3 regions of the Capilliphycus salinus ALCB114379 genome follow, and region 1 is predicted to be linked to each of the others. Evidence: riboswitches for the same ligand, from Rfam matches in the RefSeq annotation. Region 1 holds a riboswitch; each other region holds the start of a gene.
The links. A riboswitch is a leader RNA that binds a small molecule or an ion and turns the genes downstream of it on or off. The one in region 1 is predicted to bind cobalamin.
Positions count from the first base shown of each region.

Region 2: linked by a shared signal. The riboswitch ahead of ACL6C3_RS19165 (DUF1636 domain-containing protein) and the one ahead of ACL6C3_RS22155 (sirohydrochlorin chelatase) in region 1 are both predicted to bind cobalamin.
Region 3: linked by a shared signal. The riboswitch ahead of ACL6C3_RS09760 (energy-coupling factor ABC transporter permease) and the one ahead of ACL6C3_RS22155 (sirohydrochlorin chelatase) in region 1 are both predicted to bind cobalamin.

Region 1 covers NZ_CP178543.1:5,467,536-5,471,902, reverse strand. The annotation lists gene ACL6C3_RS22170 (Uma2 family endonuclease) at 1-70, shown strand, start outside; gene ACL6C3_RS22165 (ZIP family metal transporter) at 216-1,007, shown strand; gene ACL6C3_RS22160 (hypothetical protein) at 1,307-1,576, opposite strand; cobalamin riboswitch at 1,851-1,995, shown strand; gene ACL6C3_RS22155 (sirohydrochlorin chelatase) at 2,027-3,025, shown strand; gene ACL6C3_RS22150 (hypothetical protein) at 3,200-3,592, shown strand; gene cutA (divalent-cation tolerance protein CutA) at 3,758-4,090, opposite strand; gene ACL6C3_RS22140 (TldD/PmbA family protein) at 4,341-4,367, shown strand, end outside.
Region 2 covers NZ_CP178543.1:4,751,060-4,755,426, forward strand. The annotation lists gene metE (5-methyltetrahydropteroyltriglutamate--homocysteine S-methyltransferase) at 1-453, opposite strand, end outside; gene ACL6C3_RS19155 (hypothetical protein) at 518-1,174, opposite strand; gene ACL6C3_RS19160 (hypothetical protein) at 1,240-2,208, opposite strand; gene ACL6C3_RS19165 (DUF1636 domain-containing protein) at 2,275-2,655, opposite strand; cobalamin riboswitch at 2,931-3,079, opposite strand; gene ACL6C3_RS19170 (DsrE family protein) at 3,289-3,786, opposite strand; gene ACL6C3_RS19175 (restriction endonuclease) at 4,007-4,367, opposite strand, start outside.
Region 3 covers NZ_CP178543.1:2,346,912-2,351,278, reverse strand. The annotation lists gene ACL6C3_RS09775 (protein kinase domain-containing protein) at 1-454, opposite strand, end outside; gene ACL6C3_RS09770 ((2Fe-2S) ferredoxin domain-containing protein) at 866-1,756, shown strand; gene ACL6C3_RS09765 (hypothetical protein) at 1,823-2,404, shown strand; cobalamin riboswitch at 2,462-2,627, shown strand; gene ACL6C3_RS09760 (energy-coupling factor ABC transporter permease) at 2,684-3,400, shown strand; gene ACL6C3_RS09755 (energy-coupling factor ABC transporter substrate-binding protein) at 3,410-3,703, shown strand; gene cbiQ (cobalt ECF transporter T component CbiQ) at 3,703-4,367, shown strand, end outside.

The sequences.
Region 1 (4,367 bases):
CGAACAACAGCGCAATCAAAAATTAGCCGCCAAACTGCGGGAGTTGGGTGTCGATCCTGATATACTATAATTGCAATTGCTTTTTTATTCTAACTCAGTAGGTGAGCAAAAATCAATTAGCGAGAAAACAATAAGTTCGTTGTTAGGCTTAAGCGAATTCAATGTTTGAAAATTGACTAATCCTTCTGTCCACCTCCTAAAATTTTAACGCCTATATGCTGGATTTTATTAAAGATATTCCAACTGTTTATCTGGGATTAATAGGCAGTTTTATCGCCGGAATGGGAACGGGTTTGGGTGCGGTTCCGGTTTTAATTATCCGTCAAATTAGTCAACGAGTTCAAGGGGCGATGTTGGGGTTTGGGGCGGGTGTGATGTTGGCGGCGACCTCATTTTCTTTAATTGTTCCCAGTTTAGAAGCGGCGATCCGACAGACGAATAGTAATGTTTTTTCGGCGTTAATTGTCGTGATTGGAATTTTACTGGGGGGCGCTTTTTTGTGGTACAGCCATCAATATTTTCCCCACGAACATTTTATCAAAGGCCCGGAAGGAAATTACGAGAATTTAAAACGAATTTGGCTGTTTGTAATTGCGATCGCCATTCATAACTTTCCCGAAGGATTGGCGGTTGGGGTCGGTTTTGGGGGCGAAGATGTTGCCAATGGTACCGCTTTGGCGATCGGGATTGGTTTACAAAATATTCCCGAAGGATTTGTGGTAGCCATTGCTTTATTGACTGAAAAATATTCCCGTTTGACCGCATTTAGTATTGCTTTATTTACCGGATTAGTTGAACCGGTGGGCGGGTTAATTGGGGCGGGAGTGGTTTCGGTTGCTCAACCGATTTTACCCTGGGCGATGGCTTTTGCTGCGGGTGCAATGCTATTTGTTATTAGCGATGAAATTATCCCCGAATCTCACAGTCTCGGACAGGAAAAAGAAGCAACCCTCGGGGTGATGCTTGGCTTTGTGATTATGATGTTTTTGGATGTAACTTTAGGGTAGTTTTCGGGTAAAATGGTATAAACTCGATAACACTATCAATCAACTTTCGACTCTACCAATCCCTCACACCAGAAAACTTGACCGCGATCGCGATCGTCCAAATCACGCACAAGTCCAGATCGTGCAACAGCAGTAAACCCGGATCGGTTTGGGAGTCTGAATCTTGAGGGAACAGAGAACAGGTTCATTTTCTAGGTTGAACCCGGTTTCTCACTTGTAGGTTGGGTTGAAGAATGAAACCCAACATTACTGAGCATGGATCGAGCGAAAATTGAAAAGCTCAATACAGGCTCAAACCATTAGTCTACCCGTTCCAACTGCCAAAGGATTTGATTTCCCTCACGGCGAACTCGGGAAACCTCCCAATTCCGCCAAGCCCAGTTATCACCGCGACTGGTGACAGCACTCGCATTGACATCCATGAGATCGGCCAATTCGGAACTACTGATCAAGTAGCGCTTGCTGGCAATTTCGTCAGCAATATGCAAGGTTTCTATCAAATTGCGAAGTTGGTTAACCCTAACCTCGCGGGGTAACACTTCTTGTGTATCATTCGTTATGTCGTTCATAGCGTCAGTCAGAAACAGCAAGATTAGAGTTTAGGTTATCACAAAAGATTTTATCGTTATGTTAGCAATCCTGCCAACTTTGTGAGAAACATTTACGAAAATTGATCCCAAACCGCTTGCAGACGAAATTAACAAAATGGACAATCAATCGCGATCGCGAACATTAACAGACAACGGGACAAATATTCAAATCCGATCGCAACAGATCGGGTTCAATTTGTCCCTTGATTCACTAAATTATTTTGATTCGTGACATTTGCTGCAAAATCATCTTAACTTGCTATGCTATAAAAGCATTACTCAGTTAATCGTAACCTGTTGGGAAACTCCGGTGAAAGTCCGGGGCTGTGCGGCAACTGTAAGTCAGTTCGCAGCGATCTTGACGAGCCAGAATGCCAACTTGTTACCTAAAACCGACATCCCGCCTAGCACGGGGAAGGAGCAAAATTCTTGATTATTAATCCAACCGCAAATTTCAACCTCAGCCTTCCGCCTTTGCCCTTGCAACGTCCCCTGTTGCTGATCGGACACGGGACAAAGGACACAGAAGGCCGCCAAACGTTTATCGATTTTGCGGAGGCTTATCAAAGCCTTGACCATTCTCGCCCGGTGATTCCTTGTTTTCTCGAACTCACAGGCCCGACCATAGCCGAAGGCATTGAACGCTGCATCAAACAAGGTTATACCGAATTGTCAGCCTTACCGTTGCTGTTATTTGCGGCCCGCCACAACAAATTTGATATTACCAACGAACTCGATCGCTGCCGAGAAACCTATCCTCAACTGAAGTTTCATTATGGACGTCATTTTGGGATTAACCCCCTAATTTTGGAGTTATGGAAAACGCGGTTGGCCGAACTCGATCGCCCCGATATTGAGCGATCGGAAACGGTGATCTTATTTGTGGGGCGGGGTTCTTCCGATCCGGACGCCAACAGCGACGTCTACAAACTGGCTCGGATGGTGTGGGAAGGAAGCGGTTATCAAACGGTGGAAACCTGTTTTATCGGCATTACTCACCCGCGTCTAGAAGAAGGTTTTCGTCGCGCCCGGTTGTATCAGCCCAAACGGATCATTGTCTTGCCTTATTTCTTGTTTACCGGGGTGTTGGTCAAGAAAATTTTTGACATTACCGCCCAACAGCAAGAAGAATATCCCGAGATTAGCATGACTTGTTTGCCGGAAATGGGGATTCAACCCCAACTGCTGCAACTGTTACGCGATCGCGAAATTGAAACCCAACTCGGCCAAGTGCAGATGAACTGTGAAGCCTGTAAGTTCCGGTTGGCTGCGGTTTCTGGCGACTCCCACGCTCATCACCACCACGATCATCACCATCACGCTCATCACCATCACGATCATCATCACAGCCACGATCATTCCCATCAGGCTGTTGACCCCTACGCCGATCCGCAAAAATATCATCAGCGAATTTGGCAAACGCCTTAACAGTCACCAGTTATTAGAGTTGTCAGTTGTCAGTAACTCCTGACTTCTGACTTCTGAGTTCTGACTTCTATCTGTCCCCTGTTGCCTATTGGAGATCGGGGGGAAACACGCTATATTTAGAGTCTAGGCAGAGTTAATTTGTCAAAAACCCTATCTATGGTGTTATAAGTAACTATGACTGCTCTTCCCCTTTCTCCCTGGGAACTGGAAAACCCACAACAACTCGCCGAATTATTGACAACCGCCCAAACCTGGAAAGAAGTAGAGGCTTTGGGTCAAGCTTACTCTCACTGGAAACGGGAGGCGTGGGAGTTATTGTCTCCACAGAAACGGGAATATATCCAACAACTCAAACAGTGGAAAGATTGTCCGAGCGCTCAAAAATTTCCTCCCGGTTGTACAGTTGAGCGAATTAACAGCACTCAAGGACTCACAGGACAGGTGATTAATTACTGGAGTGCTTACGGTATTGATTATGTCACATTCAGGGTCGGACAGGATATTGACTGGTGTGGTGCGGTTTATTTGCGGAGAGTTAATCTGGAGAATCAATCCTCTGAACGTTAACTTCGAGTTTCTCAAAGTATAGCTTTTCTAAGTCCTTTTTTGAGGGCTTTTTTTGTCAGCCAGGGATAGAAATCCCTGGTTTTTTTTCAGTGTTTCAAGATTGACCCAGAAATGAATTTAGGCGCCGCCCGTCGATTTTTTTGGGGTTGAATTGAGCAATTGAAATTAATTCAAGGAATGGGAATTCACCGTTTGACCAATCCACTGAAGATAAGGCAAAGAACCGGCAACAATCGGAAGGGCGATAATTTCAGGAACCTCGTAGGAATGCAGTTGACGGATTTTGGCTTCTAAAGCTTCAAATTGAGTTAAATCGGTTTTAATCGTCAGTTGCCATTCTTCATCCGAACAAACTTCATCAGACCAAGTGTAAATCGAACGAATCGGACTCAGACTCACACAGGCGGCGAGTTTAGCTTCAACTAAAGCAAATGCGATCGCCTCCGCTTCAGTTTGAGAACCTGCCGTCACCAAAACAATACCATAATTTGTTGTCATATCAAATTTGATTTCCAATTAAGCGAAGTAATAATAATCCCTCAAATCAATACCTTACACCCAAACGCCCGTATCGCTCAAAGCCCAAAGACGGAAGTTCGCCACCAATACCAACAGCCTCAAAACCTAAAAGTCAATTCTAACGAGGATTTGCCGATTTTCGATTGCCGATTGCCGATTCCCATTTGCGATAAGTGACTCACCACAAGGTAGGATGGAACGATGAACACCGTGCGATGACCGATCGTTTATGACCCATGACCAATCTGCCGAACAG
Region 2 (4,367 bases), 720 kb from region 1:
TGCCCGTTCTCCCAGGAAATTTTTTGCCCGTTTAACCGTTGCTAAAAAATCCTCAAAGTTGGCTTCGGGTTTAATATCGGCACTAATTTCAGGAACGAGATAATGGTAATTTGTATCAAACCATTTGGTCATTTCCAAAGCGGCGATACCCTCTTTTCCTCGCGCCATTGCAAAGTAGCGTTCTAACCCGGAAAAGGCTTGAAAACGGGCGGGAATTAACCCCAAACGAATCACCCAATCTAAAACTTGGTCGTAAAGCGTGGCATCTCCAATTCCAATCTTTTTAATATTGGCTTCGGCTTGGGTTTTCCAGCCTTGTTCCTCAATTTCTCGCGCCGTTTGTAACAGTTCGTCGGCGGTAATCTCACTCCGCCAAAACGACTCTAAAGCTTTTTTAACTTCGCGATTTTTACCAATACGAGGATATCCGAGTGTAGAGGTGGTAATTGCCATTGAATCTCCTTTTATTGTTGAGAGAATACTTGAGAACGTCTTCAGTTGAGACTTTCTTTAAACTTCAGAATTTTTGACCGCAACCGGGGGGACGGTAGCCCGACTGAGAAGGAACGGTTTGAATGATTAGCCCCATAAATAGACTGTGAATCGCCGATAAACTCATCGCCCAAACCGCATCTTTTACAAAAATTCGCCACAATATTTCTGCGGTAAAACCATGTCCGCCCATCAAATCCGCAATCAGTACAATACTGCCTTCAAACAGGGCATAACCGCCCACAATTGCCACAATTAACCAAATGAGATAACCCCAAAAGTTAATCCGGCTAAATCGGGGTCTGAGGGTAATTAATCCCGTCACAATGATTGTACCGATTCCCATTACCAAACCCCAGGTAAACAATTCTTTTGTTTGAGGATATTGGCGGATGGTAAAACCATACAATTGATTGGCAAACCAAATCATTAAAGCGGTGAATATCGCTTTTTTGCGGGGGAGAGTATTGCCAGTAACAGCCGCAAACCCAACTAAAGGAACGTGGGGATAAATTACACTGCTGAAGCTGCCAATTCCGACTAGGAAAAACGACCAACTATCACCTTTGGCGATGGCATTCCAAGCCGCTTCCCAGAGGCTTGAACTGCCTGAAGGAAAGGGTTTAATTGATTCCGAATGGAGAATGAAAGAGCGTTCAAAACGCTTGACATCAGATCTCATCTTTTCTCCTATTTAGAGGAGAGTGAGGCGATAGAAAATCTCTGGACTCACTCTTATATTTTATCTTAATTTCGAGAAACCGTTTGACGATTTTTTAACAGCCATTTGCCGATAATTCCGAAAGTAATTAACCCCAAAATTGAGGATGGTTCGGGAATAGCTGCCGCATGAATTACCCCAATTGCTTCTAAATCAAAACCGCCAGAACCCGGAATTGGAGTTTGCCAGGGGTCATAAATCGGATTGCCTTGGGAGTCCAAGAAAGCGCCGTTCCCCGGAATATCAACGATGCGAACATAATTGATATTATTCAGGTCAATTTCTCCGGAAAAAGTTGCCAGAGAATCCGTCAGTACATCCAGGTCAAAAGGAGTTCCCCAAGAACTTTGAACAAATTCTTCGTCGGAAATCACAACCCCATTATTAACGTGTTTTCCCGCCAAATTATAAACCTGGGTTGCATCCAATTGTCCGAAGGGTTCGAGGGGGTTTTGAGTCAGAGAAATACTGGGAAACCGCAGAAAATCAGTCCCGTTACTGGAAACTTCCACATAAGCTAATTCGGCGAAAAGGTTGCCCGTTTCTGCAAACCCAATTCCATTTTCAAATACGGCAAAATCGGCCCCCGCTTTATTTACAATAGGCTTGTCAAAGGTTAAAGTAATTTGACCGGGAGAAACGCCTGCTGCAATTTGTTCGGCGGTTAATTCTCCCAAAGAGGCAATCCCGTCAAAAGCGGCTGTAACCGGCCCCAAGGTTTTCTCTGGGGTTAACCATCGTTCTTCGACTCCCGGCGTGGGTTGATAGTCTATAAATTCTGTCGCCCAACCCACAAATATCGGGTTAATACTATTATTCTGCGTCACCAAACCTTCACCATCAGAACCGATAAATCCTGGAATGCCGGAGTCTATTTTTCCGGGGTCGGATGTTGACCCAGAAAAGGTTGCGGCTGCCGCTTCGTGGGCGGTTAAGGTTAGCAGAAATAGGGTCAAAAATGAGCCAATATTTTGAACCCATGACAAATTTTTCATTTGAGTTTTTCCTTTGAAAATTTCTTGAGTTTGACTAATCGTTAACTTCGGCAAAAGTTAACTAACTTACCGATTGAGTTGGGGTGGAACGCAAGCAATAATTCGCTGTTTTAGGAGTTCGGGTCGTTCTTTTCTGGGCAATTTTCCATCCGGTTTTAGATAATATTTGCTGGCACATTCTAGGATTGAATGTGCCGCATCCGGGGAGGAAAGATTTCCAAATAAATAGGTGGGTTTTTGGGACGCAGAAAAAGCAACGACACAGGAACGTTTGCAAGCGCTCATGCAGGTAACGGGTTCAATTGAAAATTCAGCTTTCAACTCCCAAGTTTCGGAAAGTTGAGACAGTTGCTGATGCAATTTTTCCCCGCCACTTTCCCCAACGCGCTGGTTTCCTTTCCAGACACTCGCACAGGCCGTGCAGACAAAAATTGTGTGTTTAGTCATTAGAAATTGTCGGGCGAACCTAACCGGAACACCCTATTTTTTGGGAAGAATTGACCATCTAGAAACTAACTCCAATTTCGTTAGTTCGTGCAATCGAAATAGGCAATATTGACCTCAAAAAAATTGAGGCGATTCTTCTTTTTTGCAAATTGCCATCGCAGCTTATTCTGGAGGTTTTTCCCGCTCCAAACCAGTGCTGTGACTCAGATGAAAACGTAACGTATCGAATTGTAAAAAGACTAATCCAAACACTATCTGTACCTCGCAGACGCGCAAATAAAACACTATCAATCGGCGGGCATTCTGACTCAGAACCTTGAATTAAGATTCATCACAGTTGCGGGACAGCGACGGATTTGCACCGAACTTTCCCCCTTGCGTCTAATGGCTGATCCCCATTAGAACCGATAGGCGTATGATATCACATCTGTGAGATTTTGGACAAATTTTTATTTAATAATTAAAAAAAGATTTTCTTCTCCCGGTAGGAGAACGGTCGGGGATGAGGTTCTGACCCTCGAAAGAAGAATCACACAATTAAGTTGAGTGACTTGCCATTATAAATCACTCAACATCGCGTTTAATTTTCTCTAATTTTTGCAGGAAAACTCCTAGAAATTCATCTTTGAACTGTTAATATGAAACCGTGACCGTGTTGGGATCAAAAAGAAGTGGCAGCGCTGCTCCTTGTTCTCCGAGAACAACACCTTCAATAAAGTCCGCCTGAGTTAATCCGGCTTCGCGAGAGCAACTCGGACAAACAATAACTTTTCCTCCATCTTGGATGAACGCTTGCAATTTTTGATGAATATTCAAGTTACTGTTACCTTCGGTTGCGGGAAGTCGCTCTCGATCTACTAAATATACACCCCGCACATTCAAGAATATTGTAGTCGGTTGATGTCCCTTTTTCAAGGCATTATGCGCCAGAGAAATCGCCATATTTGCTGTCCATGTATCATCGGTTGTTAGGTTAACAAACAGTCCTCCTCGCTCCACCTGGTTTTCAGTTGCTTGAGCCGATGTCGTTTCCGATAGAGCGGGTAAATGATTGGCTGTAGCGATGAAACTTGAACCCACTAACCCACTCAAAATTGAAGTTGTCAACAGAGAAAGAAATTTAGATTGCATCGGGTTGGCCTCCGACAATTTCTTCAAAAACAACAAACCCGCCGTCATCAGAACAGCAGGTTGCTAGGCACTGAAAAGTTTCTATCAGCCTTTTTTAGCTGGTTTGAGGACGTATGGAATAACCTTTTCACGGGTTTAACTTAATTATTGAGCGACAAGCCAACCCTGTCAAAAGACGGCCTGTCAAACATTAAAAGACTGTAATATTCACGCAGGCATTTTATAATAATCTTCCCCTCAACAAATTTTCAACTCCTAATGTCTGCTTCTGTGCTTGTTCAATTATTCTTCTATACTGTAATCTCCACTGCAAAGCATTAGAAATCGTTAGATAGCCAAGTTCGGGCGGTTGATTGATAATCCGATCTGCTAATAATTCACGTCCAATTTCATCCAAAGGTAAATTACGTTCCTCTAAAAAAGCAATGATATCATCTTTGTTTCCTTGACGGCGTAGAATCTCTCTTAAACCGTATGTGGTTTGATAGTCTCCGGTGCGTTCCTTTTCTACAAAAATAGCGTGTTGAAAATTTAAAGTCGCAGTCCGAGATTCGTGAATATCGAGTTTTTCATAAGCAAAA
Region 3 (4,367 bases), 3.1 Mb from region 1:
GCTTAATATCCCGATGAATTAAACCCTGTTTGTGAATGCGATGTAAAATCGGTAAAATACCCAGTAAAATCTCTTTAACTTCCGCCTCGCTTAACCGTCCTAACCGTTGAATTCGAGTTGTTAACGTTTCTCCTTCAATCCATTCTTGAACTAAATAAAACTGTTCTTCTTCTTCAAAATAAGCGTATAATCGAGGAATGCGATCGCTTTTTTCACCCAGTTGTTCTAAAATAGCCGCTTCTCGCCGAAATTGTTCTTGAATTAACGAATAAATTTCAGGACGATTAACACTCGGTTTTAATTGTTTGATCACACAGCGACGACCCGAAGGCATTTGAGTATCTTCTGCGAGAAAGGTTTCGCCAAACCCACCGCTACCAATCGATTGTAAAATGCGATAGCGATTATTGAGGAGTTTTTCCGGATTTGGGGGAGTGTGAGTGAAAACTTGCATAAGGCGACCTTGATAGAGTGAAATCATCTAGTTTCTGCTTAACTTCACTCTATAAACACCTCAAAAAGTTGAGTTCCCCTAACGTACAACTTTCTCAACTATCACAGGTATTTTTACCCCGATTTGCCGTTAAACTCCTAATTTCACTATCCGAACCGATATTCCCCCCTAAATTCCACTGTGACAGCTTGCGTGTTGTCACTCAAATAGAGTAATTCTCATCTCTATGCAGCATTTATCGATTATTTCGGCGATGGCTTATATTTGATAATTTCGTGCTAAAATTATTCAACTCAAACTAATCTCAATCAAACCCATCCAGTTTAACCAACGGCGAGAAAATCTCCTTCAGCGTTTTTTCTGATATTGGAAAGTAACTAAGATTAAATGAAGTCTTAATTTTGCAAGCGAATGAGTGAATTTAATTGCCGGGTCACACCTCTAAACCGTCGAACCGTTGAAGCCACACCCGAAGGCGGAAAGATTGAGTATGAAGATTTTGGTTGTACGGTAGACATCACGGGGCCGTTGCTGTACACTCTGTTTCAAGAGCGCTGGCAGGAGGTTCAGATTGGTCATGTCGTTGAAGGGGGAGTGTTAGAACTCGAATTTACTCAACCCCCGAAATTGTGCATGATTTACGATGGTTATCTCACCGTAGCGACCGAAGCTTGGCATATTCATTTGTGCTTGGAAGATCATCTCGGCGGGCCGCATTGCAAGACCCCTGTGGAGTTGCGACAACGGCGACGAATTCATCGGGCTTCGCTGTATCGACGCTTGAACTCAACTGGAAGACCGACCAGTTGGGGAATTCAGTTTTGGAATGGGGATCAAGAAAATATGATGACAATCTTTTTGCCAAATCCCTGTTTGACGGCCGATGAAGATTTACTTCCTTATAATAAAGCGGATTTGAGTAAATTGGCGCTTTACGAAGAATTGCGAGAAATCTATGTTTTGGGCAATCGTCCCATTCCTTTTAATTCTAATCCCCTCAAGCGGCCTTATTTATCAGTTTGTCGTTCATCCCGTTGTTATCCTTCTCGCCAATGGCAACCGATTTATCAGGCTTTGCAAACGGCCGTTAATCAAGCCGAATTGGAAGTTGATGTGATCACATCGGGTTGTTTGGAAGTGTGTAAACTGGGGCCGGTTGTTTTTTATTCAGGAGATAGAACCTGGTATACTCGCGTAACTCCCGAGGTTGCCAATAAAATTGTAGCGCAACATTTGAGTCAAGGTCAACAACTCACCGAACATTTATATCCTCCCGTTCAATCGAAGTCTATTCAAGAATGATTGTAGAAATATTCGGGTTAATTTTTTAAGAAAAACCCTCTCGAAATCCAAGTTGAGGATAAAAAAATGAGCATAATTCACCCATCCCAAACCCAAAATTATATCTGGGAAAACCGTTGGATTGCCGTTGCTAAAAGTCAGTTTTGGCAAATTTTATTTCTGGCAATCGGTACGGGTAGCACCATCATCTATCCCCACGCCCCTTTAGTTGCTTTTGGTACAATAGCCGGAACGACCCTAAACCGTAAACGGGCAATTTTACTCGGATTAATCGTTTGGTTGGTGAACCAACTTTACGGCTTTCTTATTCGAGATTATCCCCGCAGTCTCGATGCGTTTGCTTGGGGATTAATTATGGGCGTTGGTATTATATTGGTGACGGGATTTGCGAGTATTAGACCTGGGTTCAGTCGCCAACAGGGTTTCGGTCATGTTTTATGGATTATTCTGGCAGCAATCTTTGGATTTGTGTTGTACGAAAGTCTAATTTTACTCGCCTTTCCCGTGCTTACCGATGGTCACAGCATGGGGTGGAATATTCTACAAAAACTGTTTGTGAAAAATATGATTTGGACGGCAGGATTGGGAATTTGTCACGGTTTAGTTTTGCGACTCACCACTCAATTTTCAGCCCAACAGTCTTCTTGATGGAGTTAGAAAGGCGCAAATTAGATGTCTCTATTGATAATTATCCAGTTGTCGTGATACAATACTGCATCTATCGGTTTTAGTGGGGGTCAGCCACTAGAGTTAACGGGGAAAGTTTGGTGAAAATCCAACGCTGTCCCGCAACTGTGATGAGATTTTAGTTGAGATTTTCTACTCATCAAATCTCTTAGTCAGGATGCCCGCCGATGGAAATCTACAAACAACTCAATCTGCGAGGTACAGATGTCAAGAGTGAGTCGAATTTTCAGCCTTGTCGCGATGGCAGGGTTAAGCTTTTATCTCGTTGTCGGCGCCGCATCTCCCGCCCAAGCGATGCACATTATGGAAGGATTTCTTCCGGTGGGTTGGGCGATATTTTGGTGGGTTTTGAGTTTACCTTTTTTCGTTTTGGGCGTGAAATCTTTGACCCAAATTACCCGAGAAAATCCCGAACTTAAATTATTACTGGCTTTGGCGGGAGCATTTAGTTTTGTGCTTTCTGCACTCAAAATTCCTTCTGTTACCGGAAGTTGTTCGCATCCAACCGGAACCGGACTGGGAGCGGTTTTGTTCGGGCCTTCTGTAATGGCCGTATTGGGGAGTTTGGTATTAGTTTTTCAGGCGGTATTACTCGCTCATGGCGGCATTACAACGTTGGGAGCAAACGCTTTTTCGATGGCAATTGTCGGCCCTTGGATTGCCTACGGAATTTATCGTTTATGTTTGAAACAAAGACAACAAAAACTCGGAATTTTTCTCGCCGCAACTCTAGGAAGTTTAGCAACTTATATTGTCACTTCGATTCAACTTGCTCTGGCTTTTCCGGCTGCAACCGGGGGCGTTTTGGCGTCGTTTATTAAATTTGCCGGAATTTTTGCTTTAACCCAACTTCCCCTATCCATCAGCGAAGGTTTGTTAACAGTATTAGTGTGGAACTGGTTACAATCTTACGCCTCGGAAGAACTTCAAACCTTAAAACTTTTGCGAGAGAACTAGGAGAATATTATGCAGTCTGAAAAACAAGGAAATTGGTTTCTAGTTTTAGCCGTGATTGCCTTAGCAATATTACCGTTAATATTTGTTCGGGGAGAATACGGGGGAGCAGATGGCGAAGCAGAGGAAATGATTACAGAAATTCAGCCGAACTATCAACCCTGGTTTAATCCCCTAATTGAAGTACCGAGCGGAGAAATAGAAAGCCTATTATTTGTCTCCCAAGCCGCTATCGGGGCGGGAATTGTTGGCTATGTAATTGGCCTGTACAAAGGTCGTCGGGAGGGAAAAAATCAAAAACCCTAATGCACCATCAAATTGATTCTTTAGCCCATACAAATCGACTGCGTTATCTCCCCCCAGAACACAAACTTCTGTTTGGAATAACCCTGTTTGGTTTGAGTTGGGCGGCATCTTCACCCCTGCAATTTTTAATAACAGTTTGGATTGCAATTTGGATTGTTATTTATGCTCGAATTCCGGCGTCAGTTTACTTGAAATTACAGGCGATTCCGTTCGGATTTTGGTTAACCAGCGTTCCCGCTTTGGCCTTGGGGGGCGTTTGGTTGTCGGATGTGCAGTTGGTTCAAACCGATATTTTTTGGGGCGTAACTTTGGGCAATCTTTTTATCTACATCAGTCAACAAGGACTTCAACAAATTGCCGTTTTATTAACCCGTTCTCTGGTACTAACTTCCTGTATGTACTTTATTTTGTTAACCGTTCCTTTTGTGGAAATTGTGCGGATTTTAAACAAAATAGGCTGTCCTAGTTTGATAACAGAACTGCTAACTTTAATGTATCGGTTCATTTTTCTCCTCACAGAAACCGCCAGCGAACTGTTAACCGCCCAACAAGCCAGAATCGGTTATTGTAATTGGAAAACCGGAATTCGCAGTGTGGGAATAGTCGTCAGTCAACTGTTACAGCGAACTTTAGAAAACTACCGTCAAATTTCTCTGGGATTGAC